2 regions of the Pseudoalteromonas sp. 4NS20-0020 genome follow, and region 1 is predicted to be linked to the other one. Evidence: predicted binding sites of a transcription regulator. Region 1 holds the regulator's gene; the other holds the start of a gene.

Region 1 (15,895 bases):
TTTGTATGGGTACTCAAGTACCACAAGCCCCATATGATCAATTAAATACAAACTTGCGGGGGTCAAGCTTGCTTGCTGGGCCATTTTTTTCCATGGTAAGTCAGCTTGTGAAGGACTTCCCATAACAGCCATATCTACCTTTCCTTGATTTTTACCAAGCGCTATATACAAATTATTAAGCGCCTCAAGTTGCTCGTTACATGACGCACTGCACTCACTCGAATAATTAAGCGCTATAGTCCATTGTTTAGGATTATTTTGTTGCCAGTTTTCTAGTTTTATCTCTTCATTTAGAAATTCACCGTGATTTGTAACCGCACTAGGTAACCAATCGAATTTGAGCGCGCTATAGGCTAAAAACAAAGGGATAGCACAACAGGTTACAAACAATAAAAGGGGTTTATTTTTCATTTTGATTCCTTTTTTTACTCGCAAAAATGGCTACAACAACACATGCAAAGGCGATTAAAAACCACTGCACCGCATAGGCGTTATGTTTTTGTGGGCTCATTACAACCGCTTCGTAATGCGGTATCGCAATTTCATCACCCTCACCTTGGCGGTAAGCCATAAAGTTAACCAATGTGAAATGAGTGTGTGATTGTATAAAGCTTAAGTCGATTGATTGAATGCGTTTGGGCAAATCACCACTCGAGGTTTTGTCTTCTAGGGTAAAACTACTGAGGTTATTCTCTTTAATTTGTGCTTTGACCGTAAACTCACCTTGGGGCATAACTACTGCAGGTAAAATATCCCGTGATAGCGGGGCTCTCACCCAACCTAAATTAACCAATACTGCACGCATATCATTATTTGGTTTTAACAGGGCGAGTAGGTCGTAACCCACTTGTCCGTTATATACTTGATTATCTAACAACCAGTAATGCTCGCTTAAAAGTGTCCCTTTAAGCTCGACTAGTACACCGGTTTTATTCCACTGCTTTGGTAAATTAAGCAACTGCGACCAACTCATCACACCATGAGTTTGTATTTGAGCAATGGCAGTGAGCTGTTGCTGTTTTTTTTCACCTCGTTCTAATTGCCAAAAACCTAGGCGCACACATACCAGCACGACAACCACAACCATACAAATTGTGATTATTGAACTAAGCTTTTGTTTGTGCCTTAAAACTACTTGCATAAAGGGTCAACTCAGTGATTATTAAAATTATTATTGTACTGTTGTTAATGTTTATACTTTTTAACTTATTTAGAGCGCTATTTATTATGGTGTCTGGGAAAACAAACGGGCGACCTATGTCTCACTTTTTAGGGCGCCGAGTGTTGTTTTCGGTTGTTGTATTAGTGGTTGCAATCGCAGCGGTCAAGCTCGGTTATATAAAGGCAAATAGCTCGCCGATAAACGTTACAGCACATATACAAACACAAATAAACACAGCCATACCACATCAACAAAATGCCAATACCAAGCAGCAGCTTGAAACGCAAAGTGCTTTTCTTTGGTAAAATGACCTTTTAATATTCGTATTAAAATGACAAATAAAAGTATGGCTCCGAGTGTGACATGCATGCCATGAAAGCCTGTAAGCAAAAAGAATGTATTACCGTACACACCGGCATCTAATGTTAGATTTAAGTCATTGTATGCATGAACGTATTCCTCTACTTGCAATGCTAAAAAGCACACGCCCAATAACACCGTAAGTCCTAAAAATACTTTCAGTGGTTTACGTTTGTTGTTTTCCATTGCAACATGGGCAAAATGTAACGTGACCGATGAAGCGATTAAAATTAACGTATTGATTAATGGTAGGCCTTGCCACCCCATAGCTTGGGTTGTGTCACCGGAAGGTGTAACAACCAAAGGCCACATAGCTTCAAAAGTAGGCCACAACACTTCATTAGTCATAGCATTGTTACCCGCGCCCCCCAACCAAGGCACCGAAATCATACGTGCATAAAATAACGCACCAAAAAAGGCCATAAAAAACATAACCTCAGAAAAAATGAACCAGCTCATGCCTTGTCGAAAAGAACGATCCATTTGTGCTGAGTACAACCCTTGGCCTGACTCGTGAATAACATTTTTAAACCAGCCAAATAACATATATAAAAGAACGGCTATACCGGCATAAAGTAAATAAACACCGCTCCCCCCTTCCTTGCCAACTTCCATAACTGTTAAGCCTGCGCCTACGGCGATAAAAAACAACGCAACCGCTCCTACAATGGGCCACGGGCTTTGCTCTGGTACGTAATAATGCTCATGTTCTTGATTCATTTTACTTGCTCCTAGTTTCGCACTAGTGTTTGTTGCTAGTTATTACTGGCAACTAGTTGCTCACTAATATCAAATACGGTGTAAGACAAAGTTAGCTCTTCAACATCACTTGGAAGCGCTGTATCAACATAAAAAAGCAATTTAAATTCGAGCTCTTCTCCCGCTTTTAGGGGTTGTTGATCAAAGCAAAAGCAGGCCATTTTGTGTAAATATTTTGCCGCTTTGCCTGGTGAAACAGACGGTACTGCCTGCATAACTTTATCGAGTTCACTACTATTTTTTGCGCTAAAAACGACTTCTCGCATTTCTCCGGGTTTCACAACCACACTGTACTCTTTTGATTTCACCTCAAAAGGTGCACCGCTTTGTGCATGAGTTGTAAAACTCACGCTAACGTCCCTTGTTTGCTCAATCACGCTACTTTGCTGCGCTTGCTCTAACGATGGCTTACCATTTAGCCCGGTTAAGTCACAAAACACGTCGTATAACGGCACTAAGGCAAACGCAAACGCAAACATACCTATGCTGATAATAATCAAGCGTTTAAGGAGCGGTGCGTGGGTCATTATTTAATTTCCGGTGGTGTTGAAAAGGTATGGTAAGGCGCAGGGGATTCAACTTCCCACTCTAACCCTTCAGCGCCATCCCATACTTTTGCAGGGACTTTTTCGCCGCCTCTTGCACATTTAAAAACAACCACTACAAACAACAGCTGAGATAAACCAAATGCAAAACCACCAATACTTATAATTGCGTTAAAGTCTGCAAATTGCAGTGCATAATCAGGAATACGGCGAGGCATACCAGCCAAACCCACAAAATGCATTGGAAAAAACAGCACATTTACACTGACTAACGACAACCAAAAATGCCACTTAGCCAGCGTGATATTAAACATATTGCCAGTCCATTTTGGCAGCCAGTAATAAGCACCAGCCATGATAGAAAATACTGCTCCTGTCACTAACACATAATGAAAGTGAGCCACTACAAAATAAGTGTCGTGGTATTGAAAATCAGCGGGAGTAATAGCAAGCATCAACCCTGAAAAACCACCTAATGTGAACAGCACTATAAAAGCAATACTGAACATCATAGGGACTTCAAAGCTAATAGAACCGCGCCACATGGTGGCTACCCAATTAAATACTTTAACGCCGGTAGGTACCGATATCAGCATTGTGGAGTACATAAAAAATAGCTCTGCAGCTACCGGCATACCGGTGGTAAACATGTGATGCGCCCACACAATAAAGCTTAACAATGCTATAGATGACGTTGCATAAACCATAGATGCATAGCCAAATAGCTTTTTACGCGAAAAAGTAGGCACTATGGTTGAAATGATACCAAACGCTGGCAAAATCATGATGTAAACTTCGGGGTGACCAAAAAACCAAAATATATGCTGGAACATCACCGGATCGCCACCGCCGGCAGCGTCAAAAAAGCTAGTCGCAAAATATTTATCGGTTAAAACCATAGTCACCGCCCCTGCCAAAACGGGCATAACAGCAATGAGTAAAAATGCCGTTATTAGCCATGTCCATACAAACAAGGGGAGTTTCATCCACGTCATCCCAGGTGCACGCAAATTAACTATAGTCACAACCACATTAATAGCACCCATAATTGAGCTAATACCCATAATGTGCACCGCAAATACAAACAAGGCAGTATTGTCGTTACTGTATGTGGTTGAAAGCGGAGCATAGAAGGTCCAGCCAAAAGCAGGGCCTCCTCCAGGCATAAATAAAGAAGCAAGCAAAATTAAGAATGCGAAAGGTAAAATCCAAAAACTCCAGTTATTCATTCTAGGTAATGCCATATCTGGCGCACCTATCATTAACGGTATCATCCAATTGGCTAATCCCGTAAAGGCAGGCATAACGGCGCCAAACACCATTATTAAACCGTGAACTGTAGTCATTTGATTAAAAAAGTGGGGATCGACCAACTGCAACCCAGGCTGAAATAGTTCGGCCCTGATCACCATAGCCATGGCGCCACCAATTAAAAACATGGTCAACGAAAATATTAAATATAAACTGCCAATATCTTTATGATTTGTTGTATAAAGCCAGCGCTTAAAGCCTTTAGCTGGATGATGAGCATGATGCGCTTCATTGGCGTTTGGTTGTTCTGCTATGCTACTCATTAGTTAGCCTCCACGTCGGCATCAAGTGCTGCTTGAATCTCACTAGGCTGAATAACATCACCGGTATCGTTACCCCATGCATTTCGCTTGTAAGTAATAACCGCAGCCAATTGTTTTATAGATAACTGCTTGGCAAATGATTGCATTGCCGTACCTGGGCTCCCATGAATAAGTATGTCTATATGACCTTTTATATCGCCAAGTACAATTGGGCTGCCTTTTAGAGCCGGAAATACGCCCGGTAGCCCTAACCCCGTAGGTTGATGACATGCTGCACAACTTGCCATGTATACTTGAGCACCCAGCTCCATTAGCTCTTCTTTAGGTAATGTTTGATCAAGTAAAGCTGCATCAGCTAAAGCTGCTTGTTGTTTAGCTTGTTTAGCATCGGCCAACCATACTTTAAAGTCAGCCTCAGATTTAGCCTCTACCACAACGGGCATAAACCCGTGATCTTTACCGCACAGCTCAGCACACTGACCTCGGTAAATGCCTTCTTCGTTTATGTTGGTCCATGTTTCATTAATAAAGCCTGGGTTGGCATCTTTTTTAACGGCAAAGTCTGGTACCCACCAAGAGTGGATAACATCATCTGAGGTCATTAAAAAACGAATTTTTTGATTAATTGGCAGTACGAGGGGTTTGTCTACCTCAAGTAGATAATTTGGGTTTTTATCAGCTAAATTAGTTATTTCATCCTGAGGAGTTGCAAGCATTGAGTAAAACTCTACATCTTCTCCCATATATTCATAATGCCATTTCCACTGTGAACCTGTAACTTTAATTGTTAAGTCGGCTTTACTGGCATCTTCCATCGCTATTAACGTTTTTGTAGCTGGCACTGCCATAGCAATTAAAATAACAAATGGAATGGCGGTCCAAAGAATTTCTACTTTGGTGCTTTCGTGGAATTGAGCGGGAACCGCTCCTTTAGATTTGCGATGATGAATGAGTGCCCAAAGCATAATGGCAAACACTATTATCCCAATCACACAACATATAAAAAATATGGTCATGTGTAATTCGTAAACATTTTCACTTATATCTGTAACGCCTTTACGCATATTAAATTGGCTATTTGCCAAGGCTAACTGCGGAAAAACACACAATATAAGCCACAAGGTACAACTAAGTTTACCCATGTGACGACTCCTTTGATGCTGTTGCTAGTGCAAAGCGAAGAGGCATACGGCTTAAACGCCAATTCGTTATTTTTATTTTTTTATTAATGCCGTTTTATTTATAAAAATTGGCATTCACTGCGCTAGCAAAAGTTTATTGTGTGTGCTCAAAACTTAAAAGCGATGAGTATTGCCAGCGTCAGCTTATTAACAATTAGTTAATATTTAACCACCATGCAAGTTTTTTGTATTAAAAACAAACAATAAATATATAAAAAGTAGAGAGTTGACTTAGTTGAACGTAGAAGAAAATGGCTCAAATCGAGAGGTGGTAAGGGCTAAGGATGAAATGAAAGAGTGTGAATAAAAAACAAACAAAATTTTAAAAATTAAAAAAGCGCACCAAAAAAGTGCGCTTTTTATAAAATAAGAAAGAACTACATCCAGTCCGCGTTACGAATTACACCCACTGCCAAGCCTTCAATATTGAACGACTCAGTTTCAAGATCGACCTTAATTGGTGCAAACTCGTCATTTTCAGCATGAAGCAACACCTGGCGACCCGCCTTTTCAATGCGCTTTACGGTTACATCGTCATCAACACGGGCAACCACAACTTGACCATTTTCAGCCACTTGTGTTTTATGCACAGCAAGTAAATCGCCATCCATAATGCCTATATCTTTCATACTCATACCGTTTACGCGCAGTAAAAAGTCGGCAGCTGGTTTAAACATTAATGGGTCAATTTTACAGTGGCTTTCTACATGTTCTTGCGCCAAAATAGGGGAACCCGCCGCAACTCGGCCAATAAGCGGTAAACCTAATTGTTCTGGCTCCTCTTCTTCAACAAGTTGAATTCCACGGCTTGCGCCAGGTTTCATTTTAATCACCCCTTTTTTGGCAAGGGCTTTTAAATGTTCCTCAGCGGCATTTGCACTTTTAAACCCTAACGTTTGTGCTATTTCGGCACGTGTAGGCGGCATACCAGTGTCTTTAATAAACACTTTAATTAATTCGAGTATTTGAGCTTGGCGTTTAGTTAATGGGCGCATACAACTGGTTTTCCATACAGTACATTTAACTGTGAGTATATACAGTTAAATAAAAATCGCAAATTTAAATTATTCGTTCAAATAGCCAAATTACTTCCTTACGTGTACATTTTAGGGGCTTTCTAAAATAGCCTATAAAAATAGTAACTTGCTACATTAAATTTAAAGGAATCTATATGAGTATTTGGCATCAACCCATTACATTAGCATTGTGTAAACAATTGGACGAAGGCATTAATGGCCAAGGGACGCTAATGAAAACCATGGGAATAGAAATAACAGAGATAGGTGACGATTATCTAGTAGCAACCATGCCTGCAATCCCTGCACACCATAACCCTATTGGCATGGTTCATGGCGGCGCAAACGTTGTACTCGCCGAAACCGTAGCTAGCTATGCTGCTAATTTTGTGGTTGATTTCACAAAGTTTTACTGTGTTGGGCAAGAAATAAGTGCAAGCCATTTAAAGGCTTCTCGCAATGGTACATTAACGGCAACAGCACGCGCATTTCATATTGGAAAACGAAGCTCTGTTTGGGAAGTAAAAATTACAAACAGCCGCAACGAGCTCTGCTGCGTATCAAAAATGACCGCAGCCGTTGTTGAGCGAAAGGCGTAAGTTATTTTTCGAGAGGGTAAATTGTTATTTCCATACCCGCGCCAATAGCAGATATACGCAGTAGTGTATCTGCATGTAAAGCTTGATTAAAACACTTTGGCGACGTGCCTGACTCAAACCCTATATCAAACGTTCTACGTGAGCAACTTAACCATTGCTTTAATGCATTGCGTGAACATGACTCAATAAGCTCACATATATGGTTTATTGCTTTGTCTGGTGATTTTACATCGCCAGCTACCTCAATACGTGCTAATTGACGGTATTCGTCTTTGTCATAATGTAAAATCGTTGCGACTTTTTTTAGATCGGCCACCAGCACACTAATATCTTGTTTTGACTCAAGCTCTAGATCTACATTTAAAAATTGAATTTCCGACATTGTCTCGTATTTATCCTCTAATGGTTACCATGCAAACTTTAACGCAGTTTTACCTTTATACCAAATCAACACCCTATAAATAGACGTTTTATATGGTAATACTCTTATTTTAGAGTGCGATTGCTACTTACAATTGGCGCTATTGTGCTGAAACGCTATTTTAATGCACTAGTGCGACATTTTGTCGCACTCACCTTGCTCAACCATCGCGTAAAATGTCTTGTAAAAATAATAAGATAAACACACATGAAAAAAGTTTTTAAACCAGCACGTAAACTTCATAAATGGTTGGGCTATTTATTAGGAATACAAATACTAGCTTGGTTGCTTGGCGGTTTGGTTATGAGCGCTATTCCGCTTGAAAAAGTACATGGTAAACACCTAGCAACACGCACCCTAGCTAACCCCTTTAAAAGTAGCGATTACGTTGCATCAATTGATAATATTGTTTCACAAGTAACTAATCCGACTAAAATAACCTTTGCGCATTTTTTATCTACCCCACTTATAACTGTAACCAGTGAAGGCAACCCTCAAAGTTTTAATGGCATTACTGGGCAACCATTTAAAGCCCCCAATAAACAGCAAATAATTGCTAATGCACACGCGCATTTACTTATTGATGCTCAACCAGTAAGTACCACTTTATTAGGTTTAGGACCAAGAGAAAGCGGTTATAAAAAAGATGTATGGAAAGTACAATTTAACGATACATTGAGCACCACACTCTATTTGTCATCAGATACGGGCAAAGTGATTACTGTGCGCAGCACACTGTGGCGAATTTTCGATTTTTTTTGGATGCTGCATATTATGGATTACGATGAACGTGAAAACTTTAACAATCCTCTATTAATTAGCTTTGCTGCAACCAGTGTGCTTTTTTGTTTAACTGGCTTTTTACTGCTATTGCAAAACATAAGGATTAAACGCAGATTTAAATAAGTTTATGTTTGCCTGTTGAGCCAGTAAACTAGGGGCTCCTGTAGTTCACGTATGTGATGGATATGACCCGATTGATTTTGGCCTTACTGGCTTGCTGTGTCTGTTTTTCGGTATCAAGTAAAGACTTTACTCGCTTCTCTACTGCTAAAAAGCACTTAATAAAAACGCTACCGCACAATGCAAAAAGCCTGTATTGCGGTTGTGATATTAAAAAACAAGGTAAAAAACTAGTGCCAGATCCAACGGGTTGTGGCTATGTACCTCGTAATACATTTACCCGCTCAGGCAAAGTAAACCAGCGCGCTTTACGTATTGAATGGGAGCATATTGTATCGGCATGGGAGTTTGGGCATCAACTACAATGTTGGCAAAATGGTGGGCGGAAAAACTGCCGTAAAGTCAGCGAAAAATTTCGAAAAATGGAAGCTGATATAAATAACTTAGCCCCCGCAATTGGCGAAATAAATGCTGACCGCTCTAATTATCGTTTTGGCATGCTAGGTGGAGCCGCGACTCAATACGGCCAATGCGATGTAAAAGTAAACTTTAAGCAACGTGTTGTTGAACCACCATTTTATGCCCGTAAAAAAATTGCCGACGCCTATGCTTACATGCAAAAAACCTATGGTTTAAAAATTTCAAAACAACAACAAAAACTTTTTAATGCGTGGCAAAAGCAAGATCTAGCACTAAAAAGCACTATACAAAAAATGTAATGATATTCCCGCTGATAAGCGAACTTAAAATACTGCTTTACCAATAAAAAATGACACAATTATTTACATAAAGAAAAAGCAAAACGTTGAATAAATAATCAGGTGTTGTAGTATTTTAAACAACTTATTTACAGGAAGTACCGAATATGTTTAAAAACAACACTCTATCGCTTGCAATTATTAGCGCGCTCTCAGTTTTTGCTTTAACAGGTTGTGGTGGAGGCGGAGGTAGCAACACTACACCAGCGCCTGTCACGCCACCTACAAGTAGCACACCGACATGGACTGCCGGTGTATTTGAACCTTCAGACGAACTCAAAAACTTTTGTGAAACACCGCGTACAGGTAACGACCCGTTTAATAATAATGAGCCTTACCCTGACCAAGCTGGCTCAGCCTTATACGAAAAACTATGGCTTCGCTCATGGAGCGACGAAACATACCTGTGGTATGACGAAATAGCCGATAACGACCCTGAGTCGTTCGATACCGTGGCTGACTATTTTGCTCAACTAAAAACCGAAGAGCTAACCGATTCAGGCGCTAAAAAAGATAACTTTCATTTTTCAGAACCCTCTGAAGATTACTTCCAAGAAGCACAATCGGGCGTTACCTCTGGTTATGGTATTAACTGGGCATTTATTGGTGATTCAGCCGATAGAATTTTACGTGTTGCTTACCTTGAAGATGACTCACCAGCAAGCCAAATTGGCTTTCAACGAGGCGATACCGTACTTGAAGTGGATGGCGTAAGTATTAATACCAATACCCAAGCCGGGATTGATACTTTAAACGAAGGCTTATTTAGCCCAACCAACGGTGATTCGCATACAATTGTTGTTCGCAGTAACGACGGCACGGAAAAAACATTTAACGTCACAGCGGGTAACATTGAGCAAACGCCTGTTCAAAATGTAAAAACGATTGTAACAAGCAATAATACGCGCGTTGGTTATATGCAGTTTAATAGTCATATAGGTATTGCCCAAGAGGGCCTAATTGATGCAGTAAATAAATTTAGAACCGATAACGTAGACGAACTCGTTATTGATTTTAGATACAACGGCGGTGGTTTATTAGCGCTGTCTGCGCAGCTAGCGTATATGGTGGCAGGAAGTGCCAATGTACAAAACCGCTTTTACTATCAAACACAACAAAATGATAAACAGCCTGTCGATTCTCCATTTCCATTTATTGACGAAGAAATAGATTACTCAACGTTTTTTAGTACTGGCGATAAATTACCTGATTTAAACTTATCTAAAGTGTATGTACTAAGTACATCAGGTACCTGTTCAGCCTCTGAAGCATTTATTAATGGCTTAAAAGGAATAGATGCAGAGGTGGTACTTATTGGCGATACAACCTGTGGTAAACCATACGGATTCACGCCTACACACAACTGTGGAACAACCTACTACACCATTCAATTTAGTGGCGTTAACAGTAAAGGTTTTGGCGAATATGCCGCAGGCTTTACCCCAACACCAACACCACAATTTAATGCCGATGTACAAGGGTGTGTTGTTAGTGATGACTTTGATAATCAACTTGGTGATAGCAACGAAGGGTTACTATCTACAGCACTTTTTCATATAGATAATAACGGCGAGTGCCCAATCACAACAACGGTCGCTAATAGTAAAGTAGATGTACCAAGCTTTGCTGCTACGAGCGAAAAACTGCAGCCTTTAAACGCACCAAATGATCTTACCCGCGGTAACATGGACCTAACATGGCCTACGTTGTCTGAGGAGCAATAATGGTAAAGTTACTAGCGGTGCTCACTGTATTAATAAGTGTTGGGGGGTGTAATAGTATGAATAATGCCGTTGCAAAGCCTGCGCTATTAACAGAGGTTAACCCAGGCGTTATAACTGTGCTGCAACAGGCAATAATAAAAGCTAAAGGCGGTAAGCTTGTTACACTGGCCGACACCGTTTTTACCAAACGCAGTGAGCTTTTACTAAGCCATGGTACAAGTAAAGATCCCAATGGTATGCCCATAATGGGCGCGCATAATATCAAGTCTGAAAAGTTTGTTTTACAAATTATTGGCGAGCAATGCGTGCTTTATTATCCTAAAAAAGATATGTCTATTGAGCTTAAAAACGTAAGTTGTAAAGCACAATAAAATACTATTAAAAAGGCACACAGCATTTATGCTGTGTGCCTTTATCGTTTTTCTCTTGGTTTATAAGTCTTGATGCGGACCAAACATTTCGTAATGAATATGCTCGTTTTTAACACCTAGTGCCAGTAACTGGCTTTTCACAAACGCCATAAACCCAGCGGGGCCACATAAGTAAAAATCGCCATTTGTAAGAGGTAACTGTGTTTTTATGGCTGCTAAGTCCATTAACCCTGTAAAATCAGCCCCTTCACTACTTTGATTAAACCACGTAATAGTTTGCAAGCTGTTATAAGCCGTACTTAATTCATTTAAATAGTGTGCAAATGAGTGCTGCTGCGTATTTTCGCACGCATGTAAATACATAATATATTGCTTAGGGTTATCGCTTAATAGCGTTTCGAGCATCGCAAGCATTGGCGTTTGCCCTACACCTGCTGAAATAAGTACCGCTGGTTTTTTACTATTTCGTAAAAAGAAATCACCTGCAGGCGGGTACAGTTCAACTACGTCGCCTTGAGCTAGTGAGTGTAAATAATTAGACACCATGCCAGGCTTTGGCCGTAGCTCTTTTTTAACACTAATACGGTAGTTTTTACCGTTACTTTTTTGCGAAATAGAATACTGGCGAATTTCTTCATATTCAGCGCCCGCTGGTTTAACTTTAACCCCTAAATACTGGCCTGGTTTATGGGTAATCACCGCTTTGCCATCTATAGGCGTTAGTGTAAAACTTGTTACGAATGCTGATTCAACCTGTTTGTTGGTTATTTCAAATTGGCGCGTGCCCGCCCAACCACCATGTTTATTTTTACTGTGCTCATATAAAGCCGCTTCTTCGGTTATACAAATATCAGCAAGCAGTGCGTAAGCTTCACGCCAAGCGTATTCTACATCCGGCGTAAACTGCTCTGGTATTAGCTCTTTTAAGGTGCCAATTAAGTGAGCACCAACAATGGGGTAGTGCTCTGGTAAAATATTTAAACTGGTGTGCTTATGGTTAATGCGCGCTAATGCCTCTTTTAACACCGCTAAGTTATCAATGTTTTGAGCGTATGCCGCTAATGCGTTAAACAAAGCAAATTGCTGGCGCCCGGTGTTTTGATTCGCCATATTAAAAATATTTTTAAGCTCTGAGTTATGGCTAAATAGTCGCTTATAAAAATGATCGGTCACAACCGTGCCGGCTTGCGCTAATAACGGAACAGTGCTTTTAACAATCTCAATGGTTTTATCAGATAACATAATGTAGTCCTGTAGGTAAACTAACCACGGCGCCCATCAACACGACGGCGCGTTAATATAGGTGTGCAGTAAATTAAAAATAATAAAAAAGCCACTAACCACAGCAAGGCACTGATCTGCCAAGCAAAGTGTGGCGCAATAATTAAGGGGAGTATGGAGCGAGTAATAGCTGCCACCAGCACAAGCGCAAAAGCAACAGATATATATTTAGGTGTATTAAGCGTACGCCCTGTATGCCCCAGCGATACACGGGTCATCATGGCTAAAATCATCATCCCTATTGTGCCAATAGTGATAAGGTGGAGCGCATCTTTGAAGGGTATTACGCTTGTGTAAAAGCTAAATGCAATCATCATTAAGCCAACACCTAAAGCAAAATAAGAAAAATGCAAAGACCATAATAAAGGCACTTTTAGTACGTTTGCATGCCACCAAAGTTTTGCGCGAATTAAGTGAATCACAGCCACTATTGCAACAATGAATGCAGGGCTAATTGAGCTTAAAAATAATTTACTGATAAAAAATAAAGTAATTGCCAATATTGATAAATACAGCAGTGCTTTATCAATTTTAGAAGTGTGTACTTGCTCGCTAAGCGCTAAGCCTTTAGCTGTGAAAAAAGGAATAACCCGCCCTGCTACAATGCCGACCAGTAAATTGACAACCAATACCGCAGTGTCAACCACAGCTAATGCAAGCTGCATGTTGTTATTTAAAACAAGTAGTAAATAAAGAGTATTAAGGGCGCACAACACGCTTAAAATAGCTAAAAACGGGTAGTTATTTTTACTGCGTGCTGTTAATAGCATATTAGCCAGCGCCGTAATTGCCCCTAGCCACCATGCTAGCTGTAGCACAGTAACAAGCCATAAATTAGCATTAGCAAAATCAGCCAGCTTTATAAAAAACGCTAAACGAGCACTTATCCATACAAAAGTAAGCAGCATAAGTGCTTTGCCACTTATACTTTCAACGCCTGTCCAAGTTTGTGCCGCCGTAAGTAAAAAACCGACTGCTACCACTCCTGCAAAGCCAAATAGCATTTCGTGCGCGTGCCAAAGTGTGGCTGGCATGGTTAAGTGCCAACTAGCATAGCCCGTTAAAATAAGTAACCAATACCCTATCGATAAAAATGCCAGCAAACCGCCTGCTAAAAAGTAGGGTCTAAATGCAAGCATCCATAACGGCCATTTTGTTACGTGATGAATAGCTATGTGCGCTGGCATTGGCTCTGTTAAATTTAGTGGGCGCATTAGCGTACTTCCTGCCCTAAACTATGTTGCGCAACACAACGCAGCACATAACTAACTTTTAAAATAGCTGCCACTACAATCGTACTAATATGCGCTGATATTTGTACCTGCATCGAAAAGTGCTCTGCGTACGGGTAACTAATTAAAATGCTCGCAACCATACAAATAGCGCTAAGCCCTAATACTGCATTAGCAGTAAATAATAGCGATTTAAAAAATGCGCCTAACTCAACCTGGTTGTTTACATTATTTAGTGTAAGTGTGTTCATAACTACCTCAGTAACCATTAACGTTACTTAGCTATTACACATAGCGTGCCAATAAAATAAAACATTAATATTCAGCAAGTTAAAAATAAACACTTTACAAATTGAGTCTTTATGACACACTCGAATTTAAATCATAAAAACACAAATAGGTCATTTTGACATGAACCAGCAATTCAACCTTACCCAAGTGGCTTTAGAGCTTGCCCAAAGCACGCTGCACGAGCACAGCTTTGATCAATTATTGGCAACGGTTGAACGTGTAATACCTAGTGATGCCAGTGCGTTACTTGTCGTGCAGGGCGAGCAACTCAAGCCCTTAGCTATCAAAGGTCTGATGCCCGACAGCCTTGGCAGGCGCTTTAAAATAGCAGAACACCCACGATTAGCGTCCATTTGTAGTGCAAGCCACGCATTACAGTTTGCACACGACTGCCCCCTGCCCGACCCATACGACGGCCTACTGCTGGCCAAAACGGGCGATATTCCTGTGCATGCTTGCTTAGGCTTACCCCTTTACGATAAAAGCACTTTGCTAGGCGTGCTTACATTCGATAGCTTAAACGCAAATGCCTTTAGCAGGATTAGCGCAGATACACTCAGTACCTTACAAACACTGTGCAGTGCGCATTTTAAAACAGCCCTAGAGCTTGCCTATTACAAACACCATGCACAGCATTCAAACGCCCTTGTACAAGCGCTAACGCGTGATGCACTTACTCGCGATGGCGGCGAAATTATTGGCCAAAGCCCTGTAATGCAAACGCTAAAAAATGAAATAAAACTCGTAGAGGCCTCTAATTTTAGTGTATTGGTGTTAGGAGAAACGGGCGTAGGGAAAGAGCTAGTAGCGCGTAATATTCACTTAAATTCTGCCCGAAAAGATCAACCGCTTATTCACTTAAATTGTGCTTCTCTTCCCGAAAATCTTGCAGAGAGTGAGTTTTTTGGCCACGCCAAAGGCTCATTTACTGGCGCACAAAATGCCCGCCAAGGTAAGTTTCAGCTAGCTGATGGCGGCACGTTATTTTTAGACGAAATTGGCGAGCTACCATTGGCTATGCAAAGCAAATTATTGCGGGTGTTGCAAAGTGGTGAAATACAAACAGTGGGAGAAGACACGCCAAAATATGTGGATGTAAGGGTAATAGCAGCCACTAATCGTGATTTAAAACATGAGGTAGCGCAAGGCCGCTTTAGAGCCGATTTATATCACCGGCTAAGTGTTTACCCTATTACCGTGCCGCCACTTAATAAACGCGAGCACGACATAACTTTATTGGCTGGTTATTTTATTGAACAAACTGCCCGTAAATTAGGTATAAAACAATTAAAGCTAAGCACTGAAGCGCAAGTATTACTCAACCAATACAGTTGGCCTGGTAATGTACGCGAGCTTGAGCATGTTATTAGCCGCAGCGCATTAAAGGCTAAACATAGCCAGTGGAAAAACCCAATAATAACAATTACAAGCGAGCACTGCGATTTAGCCCAACAACCAAACAACACCGCGCATGTTAGCACGCCAATTACCGCCCACACTGCCCATCATCAGCCCTTAAAACAGGCCGTTGAATCTTTGCAATTTACGGTTATTACCGAGCAATTAAAACAGCATAATTATAATTGGGCAGCTACTGCACGAACCCTTGAACTCGACAGAGCCAACCTAGTTAGGCTTGCCAAACGCTTAGGCATTAAAGTAAAAAAAACTATTTAACGTGTGGCATGTTACTAAAGTAGGTTTTTAATAACGCAGCA
Region 2 (14,257 bases), on a different contig from region 1:
CACTATGATTTTCGGCCATTTTTATTAAGCCTCGCATCATACCTTTAGTTTGTGGGTCTATATCAAAGCCTATATCAGTTAGCTTATCTAATGGTTTTATATCTTCTTTTTTATAATCTAGGCTGTCTTCAACTTTATCGACCAGCAACCCCACATGAGGGTTTATACCGTCTTTCGTTGTGAATACAATAATTGGTTTGTAATCCAAAGTTATTTGCTCTTGTGCTGATTCAAACAGTCTCTCTAACTGAGCAAGACTGCTACGTTTTATCTTACTAAGTAAATAGCTTACCTGTTTATGTTCACCTTGCCTGTGAGCAGTTACGGCTTGTCTAGCTTGTTCTAGTAATAATTCAAAATGCTCATTAAAGCGTGACATAGTAAGTTTTAAATCAGGGTTGTCTGTATTGAACTCTTGGAAAAAAACAATAAAGTTTTGAAGCTCAGTTTCATTAATAACTAATTTTTCTGATTGATTTAAGAGGTTTGTTTCGAGTGTATTAAACCATTTGGTTTGTTTGTCTTGCCAGGATCTTAGCTGTTTTAAAATATGTTTGTTGCTTTGCTCTGTTGATATATTATTTAAGATAATTCCTAAATCGAAAACTGGCGTAGGGATATCCATATAATCTTTAACACCAATAAAGCTTTTGTTGTTGTTTGGTAGTGTTGTGAGATTATTATCAAAGCGCTCGGTTAATAAGATATCAAGTATTTTCAGTGAAATGGTTTTGCAGCCCACTTTAAAGTTTATTAATTCCATGCCTTTATCTTAATTTACCCATTAATGTATTAAGAATAGAACAAATCTACCAAATAGCTTAAGTAACTGTGGTAATTAATCATTGTATTAAGGGGGTGAGTTATTTAATGGCTTTAGCTAGTTTTAACACTGCTTGTTTAAAGCATGTTTCAAGCTCTTTTTTGCCTTGTATATTTAATTGCTCAATGACGTTTGTATCGCTTTCATTTTGCAAAATTAAGCTAATTAATAGTTGCTTATCACTTTGCGTTAAACAATTAACAACAGAGGGTGCCAGAGTTACAACTTGCCAAATAGTAGCTGTAATACTAAATCGAGAAAAGTGATTATTAAGTTGTCGTATTAAACGTTTTTTGATGTCTGAACTGATAGGTCTATCTGTAAACGAGGAAATAAGTACATTTACAAGCTGCCAATCAAGGTGTTTAAAGTGTGTGAGTAAAGCATAAAATATATCGGTTTGAAATTCAGCTTTTAATCGTTTCAGTGTACCCGTATTGTTGTTTAAACATTTCACAACGAGTGCTGAATGCTCGCCAGTGCTTTTATCTTTTTGATAACCCAGCTTTATAGTGCTAAACCCTTGGCTTTGCCAAAATTTTAATAGCTCAGCCGTAGCGCCAAAACTAGCACCAAACCAATGGCACTCATTACTTACTCTTGATTCGCAAAAACTCAGTAGGGCTTTACCTACTCCTTGACTGTGAAGATTAGGGGCAACAGCAATTCTTACTACTCGAGCAGAGAGTTGGGTAAGGCACTGGGGATCACTGCTTAGCTGCGAGAGAGTTTGTGCCATTAGGTGCCCTTGTGGGCGGCGTTCACCTTTAAGCACCTGCTCAGTTAGCTTGAGGGGTAACCCGCCTTCTATTGTAACTAAACACACCCCCACTAGGTGATTATGTGTTTGGGTTATGAAAAATCGTTGTGAGGGTGCATCAAGTAGTTGGCGTAAATCGTTAACGCTACTTTGGTAATGTGCTAAGGCAAGTAATGCAATAATCTGCTCAAGTAACAGCTCGTCATTTGTGAGTTGTTGCTGAGTAATTTCACTGTGGACTAGCTTATTTAAGCTATTGCTTTGTATCTCTTCGTACTGTGCTTCGAGTGCGAGCAAAGTGCGTATATTGCGCTCTAGCGGGTCGGCTTTTGCAAACCTTAACGGTTCATCAAGTGTGATAATATTAGCGGCTTTATACTTTGCTTTAATGTACTGACTAAACCTAATTGTATAGCCTCTACCATTACCCTCATAACCTACTAAAGTACTTGCAAATACAATGCGCGGATACTGTTTTAGCATTTTTAATAACAGAGGAACTGGAATAGCTGCCGCCTCGTCAACAAGTAATAAGTCACACTCTGGCAACGAGTCTAATAATGAATCTGGAGCAATATACTGCAAATTAGCAAGTTGCTTACTTTTACCATCAAAGGGTATGTTTAACTCATTACTTAAATGTTTAAAGCTGCTATGAGTGGCTTTAAATTGTGTACTGCAAAGTAGTATTTTTTTATCGATAAGCTTGGCGGCAGCAAGTCCAAGCGCTGCTGATTTACCACGACCTCTGTCGGCATTAATGAGTAAAGGGCGATTAGCGCGACCATGAGCCACTTTAATTATATTTTCTACACAATGCTGTTGCGGTTCAAAATCTATTTTATTGGTAGAGCTTTCTCTGCTGATATTACCTTTACAGCCATGTAATTCACTAAAGTGATAAGCGGGTAACGATTGCACAACGCGGGCAATGCGTTCATTAAAAAAGCTATAGCTTACTTTATGCCCGTGAGACTGCACTGTGCTTAGCGCAGGATCTGGCCAAGTTGAGAGCGCGCTTAGCTCTGGTAGCAGTAAATATAAAATACCGCCTGCTTTTACCGTACCTGCAATAGCTGCTAATTTATCAGGGTGCAAGCCACTAAAGCCATCGTATACGGCGTGTGAATATTCTTGCCCTAAAATTTGATGAGTACGATTAGGCCACTGCGCGTTATTTAGTCTGGTATTTTTAGAAACGACGAATGTATTTTTATTTTGAAGTAATTCACCTAACAGCTCGTAGCACCAAACAGTACTGCCAGTAATAAGCACCAGTTGGCGATGATGAGCGCCAACTAGTGTTTTTTCTAACGTGTTTATGTGAGCTTTATACAGCTTGTAATCGTGCATAAGCCGTTACTAGCCATTTACTGCCAAGGTCGTCAAAGTTTACCTGTACACGCGACTGTGCACCGCTACCTTCATAGTTAAGTACCGTACCAATACCAAACTTAGCATGCAGTACACGTTGACCTAAGTTAAAGCCGCTGTCTTCAAAGGCGGCATGGCTTACTGATGCACTAAAGCGACCTGCTGCCGGTGGTCGCGAAACTTGCGTTTTAATACGAATTTCTTCTACGCAGTCTTCAGGGATTTCGCGTAAGAAACGTGAAGGACTATGGTATTTCTCTTGTCCATAAAGGCGGCGGCTTTCGGCATGGCTAATGTATAGTTTATCCATTGCACGGGTCATGCCTACATAACAAAGGCGGCGTTCTTCTTCTAAGCGGCCAGACTCTTCATTACTTTGCTGCGATGGGAACATGCCTTCTTCTACGCCCACCATAAATACAAGCGGGAATTCTAAGCCTTTAGCTGAATGCAGAGTCATCATCTGCACGGCATCTTCGTGCTCGTCGGCTTGTCCTTCGCCAGATTCAAGCGAGGTATAGGCTAAAAAGCCTTGCAGTGGTGAGCTAAACTCTTCTTCTTCAGGGAGTTCGTATTGATCACACGCGCTTATAAGTTCTTCTAAGTTTTCTACACGAGCGCGGCCTTTTTCGCCTTTTTCAGCTTGATACATAGCCATAAGGCCAGAGGTTTGAATTGTGTATTTAGCTTGTTCTTGTAGGGTGAGATCGCTAATTTTGTCTTCGATGTGCTCAACAAGCTCTACAAACTTTGTTACAGCGCCAGCTGCTCGGCCTGATAAGTGCTGTTGTTCAACAATAGCTTTAGCTGCGTACCAAAGCGGAAGTGACTCAGCACGTGCACAATCACGTATATGACTTAATGTTTTATCGCCAATACCGCGAGCAGGAGTATTAATTACACGCTCAAATGCGGCATCGTCTTGGCGATTACCTACTAAGCGTAAGTACGATAGCGCATCTTTAATTTCTTGACGCTCAAAGAATCGCATGCCACCGTAAATACGGTATTTTAAGCCTTCTTGTAGCATGGCTTCCTCGAGTACACGAGATTGCGCGTTGCTACGGTATAAAATAGCGGCGTCTTGCAACGCGTTACCGGCATTAAGCCAGCTACGTAATTTGCTACTCACAAAGCGGGCTTCGTCTAGCTCGTTAAAGGCGGCATAAATTGATATAGGCTCGCCTTCGTTACCATCGGTCCATAAGCTTTTACCCATACGCTCGGAGTTATTTTTTATAAGCGCATTAGATGCTTTAAGAATAGTTGCGGTTGAACGGTAGTTTTGTTCAAGGCGAATAGTTTCGGCATCAAAGTCAGTTAAAAAACGTTTTATGTTTTCTATTTTAGCGCCGCGCCAGCCGTAAATACTTTGGTCGTCGTCGCCAACAATCATTATGCTGCTTGTGTCGCCTGCAAGTAACTTTAACCATGCGTACTGAATGGTATTAGTATCTTGAAACTCGTCTACTAGCATGTGGGCAAAGCGCTGTTGGTAGTGGCGAAGTAACGTCGGGTTATTTTTTAATACTTCATAGCTGCGTAGCAGTATTTCAGCAAAATCGACCAAACCAGCCCTGTCACAAGCTTCCTGGTAGGCGGCATATACACGCAGCATCATTTGCTCGTTTATATCATAAGCTTGAATATCTTTAGGGCGAAGTGCTTCGTCTTTTTTAGCGCTTATGTACCAACCAAACTGTTTTGCAGGCCACTTTTTATCATCAATATTCATTGATTTTAATAAGCGCTTGATCATACGAAGTTGGTCATCAGAATCTAAAATTTGAAAGGCTTCTGGTAAGTTAGCTTCTCGATGGTGAGCGCGCAAAATACGGTGTGATAAGCCATGGAAAGTACCAATCCACATCCCGCCAACCGGTGCTTTTAAGGTTTCTTCAACGCGGGTACGCATTTCTTTAGCTGCTTTATTGGTAAAAGTTACCGCAAAAATACTATAAGCTGATGCTTGTTCAACTTGCATAAGCCACGCGATACGATGAACTAACACTCGTGTTTTACCAGACCCAGCACCGGCCAACACCAGCATGTTTTGTAATGGGGCTGCAACGGCATCGCGTTGTTTGTCATTTAAGCCGTCGAGTAATTCTGAAACGTCCATCGTTACGCCTTTTTAATCAATATTGAGGGCAGTATAACAGGTGTTTTTGTTAGGCTAAATAAAATACTGTTTTTATGAACAGCTATTATAAAAATAGCCTCTAAAACCAATCAGCTGGATAGTTTTTGGCGTGGATAAGTGACTAAAATTAATAATAAAAATAATCAAATTGACCTATATTTAGTAAAAAATACCAAAGTAATTAGTGAGTCGTAATTTAACTAACTGATTTTTAAGCTTTAATAAATTGGCATAAAGTGTGATAGTAAGTAGATAACTAAAATTTAAAATTAATTAACTACAGAGGTGAGTATGGCTGATCAAGGGTCTGGCGGTAATGTGATTGCTGCATTGTGTAATATATTTTTTCCTGGTTTAGGACAACTAGTACAAGGGCGTATTTTAGCGGCTATATTTTTTGCGCTAGCTATTGTTATAAGTTACGCACTTATTTACGTACTCGTTGGTTTTGTATTAGTCCCTATTATTTATTTATGGTCGATAATAGATGCGGCACGATACCGCTCGCGAAGTTAGGTATTTAAACGTTTTACAAAAATAGCGCCCAATGGCGCTATTTTGTTTTTTAGGGTCGGCGTTACAGCTAATTTACGGGTATAATCGCGTTATTAACGTTTAATAAGTAATAGCTATGGAATATCAATTTATACGTGACCCTATTAGTGGTTTACGAATTAAAATAAGCAGCGAACACGCAATAATAGGTCGTTGGTTAAACGAAGAAATTGGCAAAGACAAAGTCGCTATGGTGCAAGCACTTATTGTGTCTGTCAAAACGAGTTTTGAGCCAGTCACTCTAAAAGGCCAAGAAATAGATTTAATTTTATCTAAAGATGAGGCCTTATTTGAGGCTCATGCTCTGCACCAAGACAGCGAAGACTTAATTGCCTATCAAGATGATGATTTAATGCTTGAAGAGAACGACTTAAGCAGTGGTTGTGGTTTTGAAGACTTTATTGATTTAATCGAGTCGTGGGCTGAGTTTACCAGTAATCGATAAAAATAATTAAAACAGACATAGCAAATGCAAAAACAGCGCTTTCTCTGTATTATTAAAACAACTAAAAAACGACAGGAATTGATATGTCTGCCAATTTAAATAAGCTAGTAGTCATGCTAGAAATGCAAAACGCCATGAATACAAAAGTGCATGAACAATGGTTTACACAAGGGTTTGAATGGTATCGCGCTATTTGGGTTGAGTGTGCCGAAATGCTCGATCATCATGGCTGGAAGTGGTGGAAAAAACAAACACCCGATACCGAGCAAGTTATTTTAGAATTGGTTGATATTTTTCACTTTGGTTTGTCGCTACGTATTGACGGAAAAACAAGCTATCAAGACTTAGCAAAGCAATTAGAAAGTGAGTTGAGCCAAGTACAGCAAGCTGATGACTTTAAGCAAACGTTAGAAATACTTGCGGCATCTGCTGTTGCAGATAAAGCGTTTAATGCATCAGCATTTGCCGGTTGTATGGCACAAATGGGCATGGATATTGACGATTTATACCGTGGTTATGTTGGTAAAAATACCTTAAACTTTTTTCGCCAAGACCATGGTTATAAAGACGGTAGCTACATTAAAGTGTGGAACGGGCAAGAAGATAACGAGCACTTAGTGGAAGTAGTTAAAAGCCTTGATACCGAACATGCAGACTTCGCAAAATTAGTCTATCAAGGCCTTGAGGCACGTTACCCAAAAAGCTAAATAATAGTACGGTAGTCGGTTACATTTAAGTAATCGGCTATTTCGTTGTGTGGTTGCTGGCTGTCGGGGTTAGCAACCGCAAGTAAGTGCCCAATGCCGTATTCTTTTGCGGCATTTAATACAGCTACGCTGTCATCAACAAATAAAGTACGTGTTTTGTTAAATCCTAAATCATTTTGTACTTGGTGCCATAAACTTTGCTGCTCTTTACTTACGCCATATTCATGAGTCGACACTACACCATCTAAATAATTATCGATTGCGGTGTGTTCAAATTTCATCATGACGTTTTCTGGATGTGCGTTGGTAAGCAATATAAGCTCTTTTCCTGCTTTTTTTAGCTCCGTTAAAAAATAGGGCACGTCGTCACGAACTTTTATAAGGTGCTGTGTTTCTCGCTTTAAATCCATAATTGGTAATTTAAGCTGATCTTCCCAATAATCTAAGCAATACCACTCAATTTGGCCGCTTACAGCTTGGTAGCGTTTAAAAATATCTTCTTTTGCTTCGCTCAGGCTTATATTTTTCGCTAAGGCGTGTTGCTGTGGAAGAACAGTTAACCAAAAATGGCTGTCATAATGTAAATCGAGGAGTGTTCCGTCCATATCAAGTAAAACGGTATCGATTTTTGACCAATTTAGCATGGGCTTTTCCCTGTGAAAAGTTTATGATTAAGCACAACTGCCATGATAGCAAATTAACGCCAATGACACAGAAAAAGCATCCAACACCTCCTCAAATCCTAAGTAATAATGTTGTCGCTAAAAGTCGCCTATTTACTGTGGAATCTTTAGAGCTAAAATTTTCGAATGACGAAGAGCGTCAGTATGAACGTATTCGAGGTGGTGGCAGAGGCGCTGTAATGATTGTGCCTATAACGGCTGATAACGAAATGCTGCTAGTGCGTGAGTATTGCGCGGGCACCAATGACTACCAGCTAGGCTTTCCTAAAGGACTGATCGACCCAGGCGAAACACCAGAGCAAGCTGCTAATAGAGAACTTAAAGAAGAAGTAGGTTTTGGCGCAGACTTTTTTAAACCATTAAAAACAGTGACCATGGCACCTAGTTATTTTAATGCCACCATGCATATTTTATTTGCTAAGCAATTATATCCGCAAACACTTCCAGGCGACGAGCCTGAGCCTTTAGTTGTTGTTAAGTGGCCATTAACGCAATGGCAGTCATTATTAGAGCAAGATGATTTTACCGAAGCACGAAGTGTTGCCGCTTTGCTATTATTAGATAAGTACTTAGCATCTGGAGCTGCCGATGAATAAATTATTAGAACCTTGTATTGAATTAGCCGAACGTGCAGGCGATGCCATTATGGCTATATACAAAAAAGATGATATTGGCCAACAAGAAAAGTCAGACCACACACCAGTAACTAAAGCCGATTTAGCTGCAAATGATGTGCTTGTTGCAGGCTTAAAGGCACTTGCGCCCGATATTCCTATTATGTCGGAAGAAACACCTATTCCTGCATTAGCCGATAGGCAAGATTGGCAGCGTTATTGGTTACTTGATCCCATGGATGGCACAGGTGAATTTATTTTAGAAAGTGGTGATTTTGCGGTAAACATTGCGCTTATTGAAAATAACCACCCTGTGTTGGGTGTAATTCATTGGCCGTCAAAAGGTATTACGTATTTTGCGAGTGCTAAAAATGGTGCTTTTAAGCGTGAAGAAAAGAGCGACACACGAATATACGTAGCTCCGCCTGAAAGTTTAACACTAGCGGTAAGTCGCCGTCAGAAAATTGAGTCGGTGAGTCAATACTTAAATAGCCAATTTACAACTATTGCAGTTGGTTCGTGCTCGTTAAAAGCATGTATTGTTGCTGAGGGTAAAGCGGACTGCTTTTTAAGAATAGGCCCAACGGGTGAGTGGGATACAGGGGCTTCACAAGTTATTGTAGAAGAAGCGGGCGGCTGCATTACTGATGCAGAGTTTAACCCTTTAACCTATAACCAACGTGAGAGCACTGAAAACCCAGACTTTATTGTAATGGGCCACCCTGATTGGGAGTTTCAAAAAATGATTACTCCTCACCAAAGAGCGAGTATAGAATAGAGTTTTGATTGCTTTTTGTTCACTTGAACAGTTTTAGGTAGTTAAAGCCTTGCATTATAAGTTTATTCCTATATAGTAGCGCTCTCTTCAAGGCAGGCTCGTAAATATTACGAAAATGTTTTAAAGAAATTACAGGCGCGGGATGGAGCAGCCTGGTAGCTCGTCGGGCTCATAACCCGAAGGTCGTCGGTTCAAATCCGGCTCCCGCAACCAATTTCCTTTATGGGGTGAGGTTACTGTAAACTCTAACTTAAGAGATTAAATCAAGTAGTCGATAGACTTTAAATATACAGGCGCGGGATGGAGCAGCCTGGTAGCTCGTCGGGCTCATAACCCGAAGGTCGTCGGTTCAAATCCGGCTCCCGCAACCAATTTCTTAAATTGGACGCCACGTTGTAATGTAAGCAACGTTAAATAAGTATGCATATTTCAGGCGCGGGATGGAGCAGCCTGGTAGCTCGTCGGGCTCATAACCCGAAGGTCGTCGGTTCAAATCCGGCTCCCGCAACCACTGAAATAAAAAGCACTATTAAAGTAACACGCTAAAAGCGTGTTTTTTTATGCCTGAAATTCAGTGAAATGGGTAGCTCGTCGGTCTCAGCTCTCCATTAGCCAGCAAAGGTCGTCGGTTCACTTTATATAAGCTCAGGCTCCCGCAACCACTGAAATAAAAGCACTATTAAAGTGATATGCTAAAAGCATGTTTTTTATGTCTAAAATTCAGTAATTCTTAATAGCAAAGCTGTTATTACATTTACCACATATACTATACCAATCATTTTAAATTCGTTATTACTTAACACCTCGTGCTGGGTATGTTAAAACGGCTGAAATATTTTTAAGTGTACTTTTACATGACAGAACTGTATCACTGGTTTGATTTAATCGGCATTGCTGTGTTTGCTATTTCAGGCACATTAGTGGCCTACGAGAAAAAAATGGATGGTTTCGGGGTGGTAGTATTAGCAACAGTGACCGCTATTGGTGGGGGAACTGTTCGCGATGTGATTCTAGACGTTCCTGTATTTTGGCTACATGATCAAAGCTATTTTTTTGCTATTTTAGCTGCTGTACTTATTACATCTCGGCTTATTAATAAGCAAAAGTCTATTCCGTATTACACACTTCAAATAGCAGACGCATTCGGCTTGGCTTTTTTTGCTGTAATGGGTACTCAAAAAGCACTACTTGCAGGCATGCCAGAAATGACAGCAATCATAATGGGAGTCATAACGGCTTGTTTTGGAGGCTTAATACGTGATGTGCTCGCCCGCGAAATCCCTATGCTGTTAAAAGGAGAGCTCTATGCCATTACCTGTATTGCGGGTGGTATTGTTTATACACTTAGTATGTATTTTTCATTTGTGACTGAGCTGGCGATGGTATTGGCAATGTTGATGACATTATTCTTACGTTTTTCAGCAATAAAATGGAAAATCACATTACACGTTTTTAAATATCCTGACTAAACTTACTTAATCATAGGATTGATTAGGATAAGGAATGTCATTAGCTCGTATATATTCTCGTGCTCAGGTAGGTATTAATGCCCCTGAAGTTATTGTAGAGGTTCACTTAGGAACTGGTTTACCCGCATTCCACATTGTAGGCCTTCCCGAAGCCTCTGTTAAAGAGTCAAAAGACAGAGTGCGCAGCGCGCTTGAAAACTCTCAATTTGGTTTCCCTGATCAACGCATTACTGTTAATTTAGCCCCAGCTGATTTACCCAAAGACGGTGGCCGGTTTGATTTGGCCATTGCCGTAGGCATTTTGGTAGCATCAGGGCAAATAGTGTGCCCTGATATTCATAAATATGAGTTTTACGGTGAGCTTGCACTCAACGGTGAGGTACGTGGAGTAAATGCTATTTTGCCCTCTGTGCTTGCAGCTAAGGAACAAAACCGCTGCTGTTTTTTACCCATAGCTAATGATAGCCTGGCAAGCCTTGTAAATGGCGTAAAGCGTAAAGCGGTAAGCTCTATTCAAGAAGTATGGGGTGATTTACTAAACCAGCAGCCGTTGCCGTTAAATATAGAGTATCCAGACTGTACGCAGGCACCTGACTTTTTACTCGATTTGAGCGATGTAAAAGGTCAACCCGGGGCTAAACGTGTATTAGAAATAGCCGCTGCAGGCGGTCACAACCTGCTATTTTTAGGTCCACCGGGAACCGGTAAATCAATGCTTGCTCAGCGAATGGCCACAATAATGCCGGCTATGTCTGACGATGAGGCACTTTCCACTGCCGCACTTTATTCAATTATTGGTCATTCAATCGATTTAACAAACTGGCGGCAACGCCCTTTTCGTAATCCTCATCATACCTGTTCGGCGGTTGCATTAGTAGGGGGATCATCAAACCCTAAGCCGGGTGAAATTTCGCTGGCACACAATGGGGTATTATTTTTAGATGAGCTACCAGAGTTTGAGCGTAAAGTGCTCGACTCCCTTCGTGAGCCAATGGAAACCGGTACGGTAACTATTTCGCGTGCGGCGCGGCAAATGGAGTTTCCTGCGCAGTTTCAGCTCATTACAGCGTTAAACCCAAGTCCTACGGGAAGCCATACCGATAAACGAGCAACACCCGATCAAGTTATACGTTATTTATCTCGTGTATCAGGCCCATTTGTTGACCGTATTGATTTGCAAATAGAGCTACCACGGTTAACTAGCGTTGAACTGCAAAGCACTAAACAAGAAGAAACCAGCGCACAAGTGCGTGCACGGGTAGAAGCAGCTTATTACATACAGTTAAAACGCCAAGGCAAAGTGAATGCGCGGCTAAATAATAAAGAAATGAGTATTCACTGTGAGCTTGCCCCAGCAGAGCTGCAGTTTTTAGCTAAGGCCAGTGAAAAGCTGTCTTTATCGCCGCGCTCTTACCATAGAGTTATTAAAGTAGCGCGTACGATTAGTGATTTAAAAGGGAATGAAAAAATTAGTTTAGACGATTTAAAAGAGGCATTAAATTACAGAGCCTTTGAACGCTTAATTGCTCAACTTACTAAGTAGCTAAAATTGAGGCTAAACTGTTTTTACTAGCGGCTATAAAGAGAGCATGTAGCCTTTGCCACGGACTGTGACAATACGCTTTTGATCTTTTTCATCGTTTAGTTTTTTACGTAATCGACCAATAAGAACATCGACTGTACGATCGTTAGGGCTCCAATCTGGTTGGCCTATTTCTTCAGATATTTTTTCACGTGAAGTGGCTTTACCTGCATTACTTATTAAGCAAATAAGTACTTTGTGCTCTGCTTCAGTTAAACGTGATTCAACACCCGAGGAGGTAATAAGGGTGCGATTATCGGGGTGTAATTTAAAGTCGGCGTATTCAATAAACTCTTCACTTTCGTCGCTATCCATATTAACGGCAACGCGTTTATACAAAGCGCGCATACGCAGTTCAAGCTCAAGTAAATCAACAGGCTTACAAATATAGTCGTCAGCACCTTGGGCAAGGCCTGCTATTCGATCTGCTTGTGAATCACGACTAGAAAGCACAATAACACCAATATCTGTTAGTGTGTTAAGTTCTTTGGCGAGCTGAAGGCCGTCTATTTTAGGCAGTACAATATCAATAATAGCGAGGGTAAATGCATCACGCAGGTTTACTCGCTGCCTAACGATGCTCAATGCATCAGCGCCAGTTGAGTCTACTTCTATTGTAAATTCGGTCTCTGCAAAGTGATTTTGAATGCGTTTAACGAGTATTTCATCGTCTTCAACCAATAAAACATTAATAGCCATAGTACTTTATTTTAAATGCTTGTAGCTTTGTATGGTAGCACCATTAGGTAAATACTGAGAAGGGGTTACATGCTAGTTTTAAGTAACTTAATATTTCAAAAATATTAAAATAATTATAAAAAAATCAAAAAAAGCGCCCCATATTCAAGGGCGCTTTTCATAAAGATATAAAATTTCGGTTTAAATTACTTATTTTCGTACATTGAATCCCACCATTGTGGTTCGTCTTTTAGTTTTTTATCAAAATATGCCAACATAGTATTCCACCAGTTAAAGCGTTTATCGCGCGCAAAAATTTGATGATCGGCGCCTTTGTACTCAATAAGCTCCACGTCTTTATTTAGTAGTTTAAGTGCGGTGTACATTGTTAAGCTCTCGCCTACGGGTACGTTAGTATCACTGTCACCATGAATAAGCAGTAATGGTGTGGTTACTTTGTCTGCATGAAATACCGGACTATGTTGGCTATACAGATTGGCGTTATTCCATGGGAAGCTGTTTTTAGATGCCTCACCAGAGTACAAGTAGCCCCACCACCCTTCGCCCCAATAAGAGGTTAAGTTTGAAATACCCGCGTGGGAAATAGAAGCGCTAAATAAATCGGTTTTTGTTGCCAATAGCATGGTCATAAAGCCACCATAAGAGGCACCTAAATTACCGACCTTAGTGTTATCTACGTAGTCGTATTGTTTTAAAAAAGCCTGTGTTCCTTCGATAATATCGTCGGCGGTGTAATCACCCCACGCATTGACGTGTTGTGCTGAGAACTTTTGTCCAAAACCTGTTGCGCCGGTAGGTTGTACTACATAAACCACATAACCGTTTTCGGCCCATAAGTTAAATGGGTAACGGCCAGTAAAACCACGGGTAACAGGTGATGTACCACCGTAATAATAAACAAGTGCAGGGTACTTTTTAGTTTTATCTAGGTTACTTGGCACATAAACACGCCCGGTTATTTCAACGCCACTTTTATTAGTAAAGTTAAACTCTTCAAGGGTGGGTATTGTTGTATTGGCATAAGCAATTGGTTTTGAATCCCAAATAAGATCGGTTTTGTTTTTACTGATATTAAGGCGTTTTAGTTGTTGCGGTGCTAAAGCACTTGTGCCGGTGATTAACACTTGTGAATTGCGCCCATGTGAAACGCTAAATTTTTCTACAATATCCACATTGGTATTTAACTTTTTAAAGCGCTGCTTACTGAGGTCGAATAGATACAATGGCTGAGTGTCTTTTTCGGTCACTTTAAGTACCGCATCGCCGTTTTCTAACACGCTTAGCTGACCAATCGATGGGTCAAATTGTTTACTGAGCGCAGTAACATTTTTACCGTTGTTAGTTAACAGGTAAAGCTGTCCGTCGTAGTTATTAGCAAGCATTGACTTTGGCAACGCTCTGCCAGCACCATTTTTAAAGTCGGGGCCTGCAACAACATACACGTCTTTGTTTGCGTATTTTGCTTGGTTAAATGTTTTAAATTTACCAAGTGACAAAAGCTTGTTTGATTTTATATCCAGCTCAACGAGCTCTGTCTCAGGGTGAGTAGACGCTTGCATAGCCATAACCGAACGGCTCATTAATATTTTTCCACGCGTACTATTTAAATCTTCAAAGCTATGAGA

Evidence for each region. The regulator LexA, encoded in region 1, represses DNA repair genes until DNA is damaged. The targets are predictions, from matches to a motif close to TACTGTATNNNNATACAGTA.
Region 2: uvrD (DNA helicase II) is a predicted target of LexA. The motif match lies at 5,144-5,163, and genes of this name have one in related genera.

The regions. Positions count from the first base shown of each region.
Region 1 is NZ_BAAJMI010000006.1:133,120-149,014, reverse strand. Features, by position in the region: gene AC27JL_RS16165 (hypothetical protein) at 1-411, opposite strand, end outside; gene AC27JL_RS16160 (SURF1 family protein) at 401-1,141, opposite strand; gene AC27JL_RS16155 (DUF2909 domain-containing protein) at 1,156-1,467, shown strand; gene AC27JL_RS16150 (cytochrome c oxidase subunit 3) at 1,367-2,242, opposite strand; gene AC27JL_RS16145 (cytochrome c oxidase assembly protein) at 2,278-2,808, opposite strand; gene ctaD (cytochrome c oxidase subunit I) at 2,808-4,400, opposite strand; gene coxB (cytochrome c oxidase subunit II) at 4,400-5,542, opposite strand; gene lexA (transcriptional repressor LexA) at 5,959-6,576, opposite strand; gene AC27JL_RS16125 (PaaI family thioesterase) at 6,753-7,196, shown strand; gene AC27JL_RS16120 (hypothetical protein) at 7,198-7,578, opposite strand; gene AC27JL_RS16115 (hypothetical protein) at 7,825-8,523, shown strand; gene AC27JL_RS16110 (endonuclease) at 8,586-9,239, shown strand; gene AC27JL_RS16105 (S41 family peptidase) at 9,386-11,002, shown strand; gene AC27JL_RS16100 (hypothetical protein) at 11,002-11,373, shown strand; gene hmpA (NO-inducible flavohemoprotein) at 11,434-12,615, opposite strand; gene AC27JL_RS16090 (NnrS family protein) at 12,636-13,868, opposite strand; gene AC27JL_RS16085 (hypothetical protein) at 13,868-14,137, opposite strand; gene norR (nitric oxide reductase transcriptional regulator NorR) at 14,298-15,854, shown strand; gene AC27JL_RS16075 (LysR family transcriptional regulator) at 15,847-15,895, opposite strand, start outside.
Region 2 is NZ_BAAJMI010000004.1:551,176-565,432, reverse strand. Features, by position in the region: gene AC27JL_RS13190 (chemotaxis protein) at 1-763, opposite strand, end outside; gene AC27JL_RS13185 (tRNA(Met) cytidine acetyltransferase TmcA domain-containing protein) at 864-2,936, opposite strand; gene uvrD (DNA helicase II) at 2,914-5,079, opposite strand; gene AC27JL_RS13175 (hypothetical protein) at 5,392-5,616, shown strand; gene AC27JL_RS13170 (YacL family protein) at 5,732-6,100, shown strand; gene AC27JL_RS13165 (dUTP diphosphatase) at 6,184-6,807, shown strand; gene yrfG (GMP/IMP nucleotidase) at 6,804-7,451, opposite strand; gene nudE (ADP compounds hydrolase NudE) at 7,514-8,086, shown strand; gene cysQ (3'(2'),5'-bisphosphate nucleotidase CysQ) at 8,079-8,882, shown strand; tRNA gene AC27JL_RS13145 (tRNA-Met) at 9,019-9,095, shown strand; tRNA gene AC27JL_RS13140 (tRNA-Met) at 9,177-9,253, shown strand; tRNA gene AC27JL_RS13135 (tRNA-Met) at 9,317-9,393, shown strand; gene AC27JL_RS13130 (trimeric intracellular cation channel family protein) at 9,737-10,351, shown strand; gene AC27JL_RS13125 (YifB family Mg chelatase-like AAA ATPase) at 10,386-11,894, shown strand; gene AC27JL_RS13120 (response regulator transcription factor) at 11,928-12,632, opposite strand; gene AC27JL_RS13115 (alpha/beta hydrolase family protein) at 12,818-14,257, opposite strand, start outside.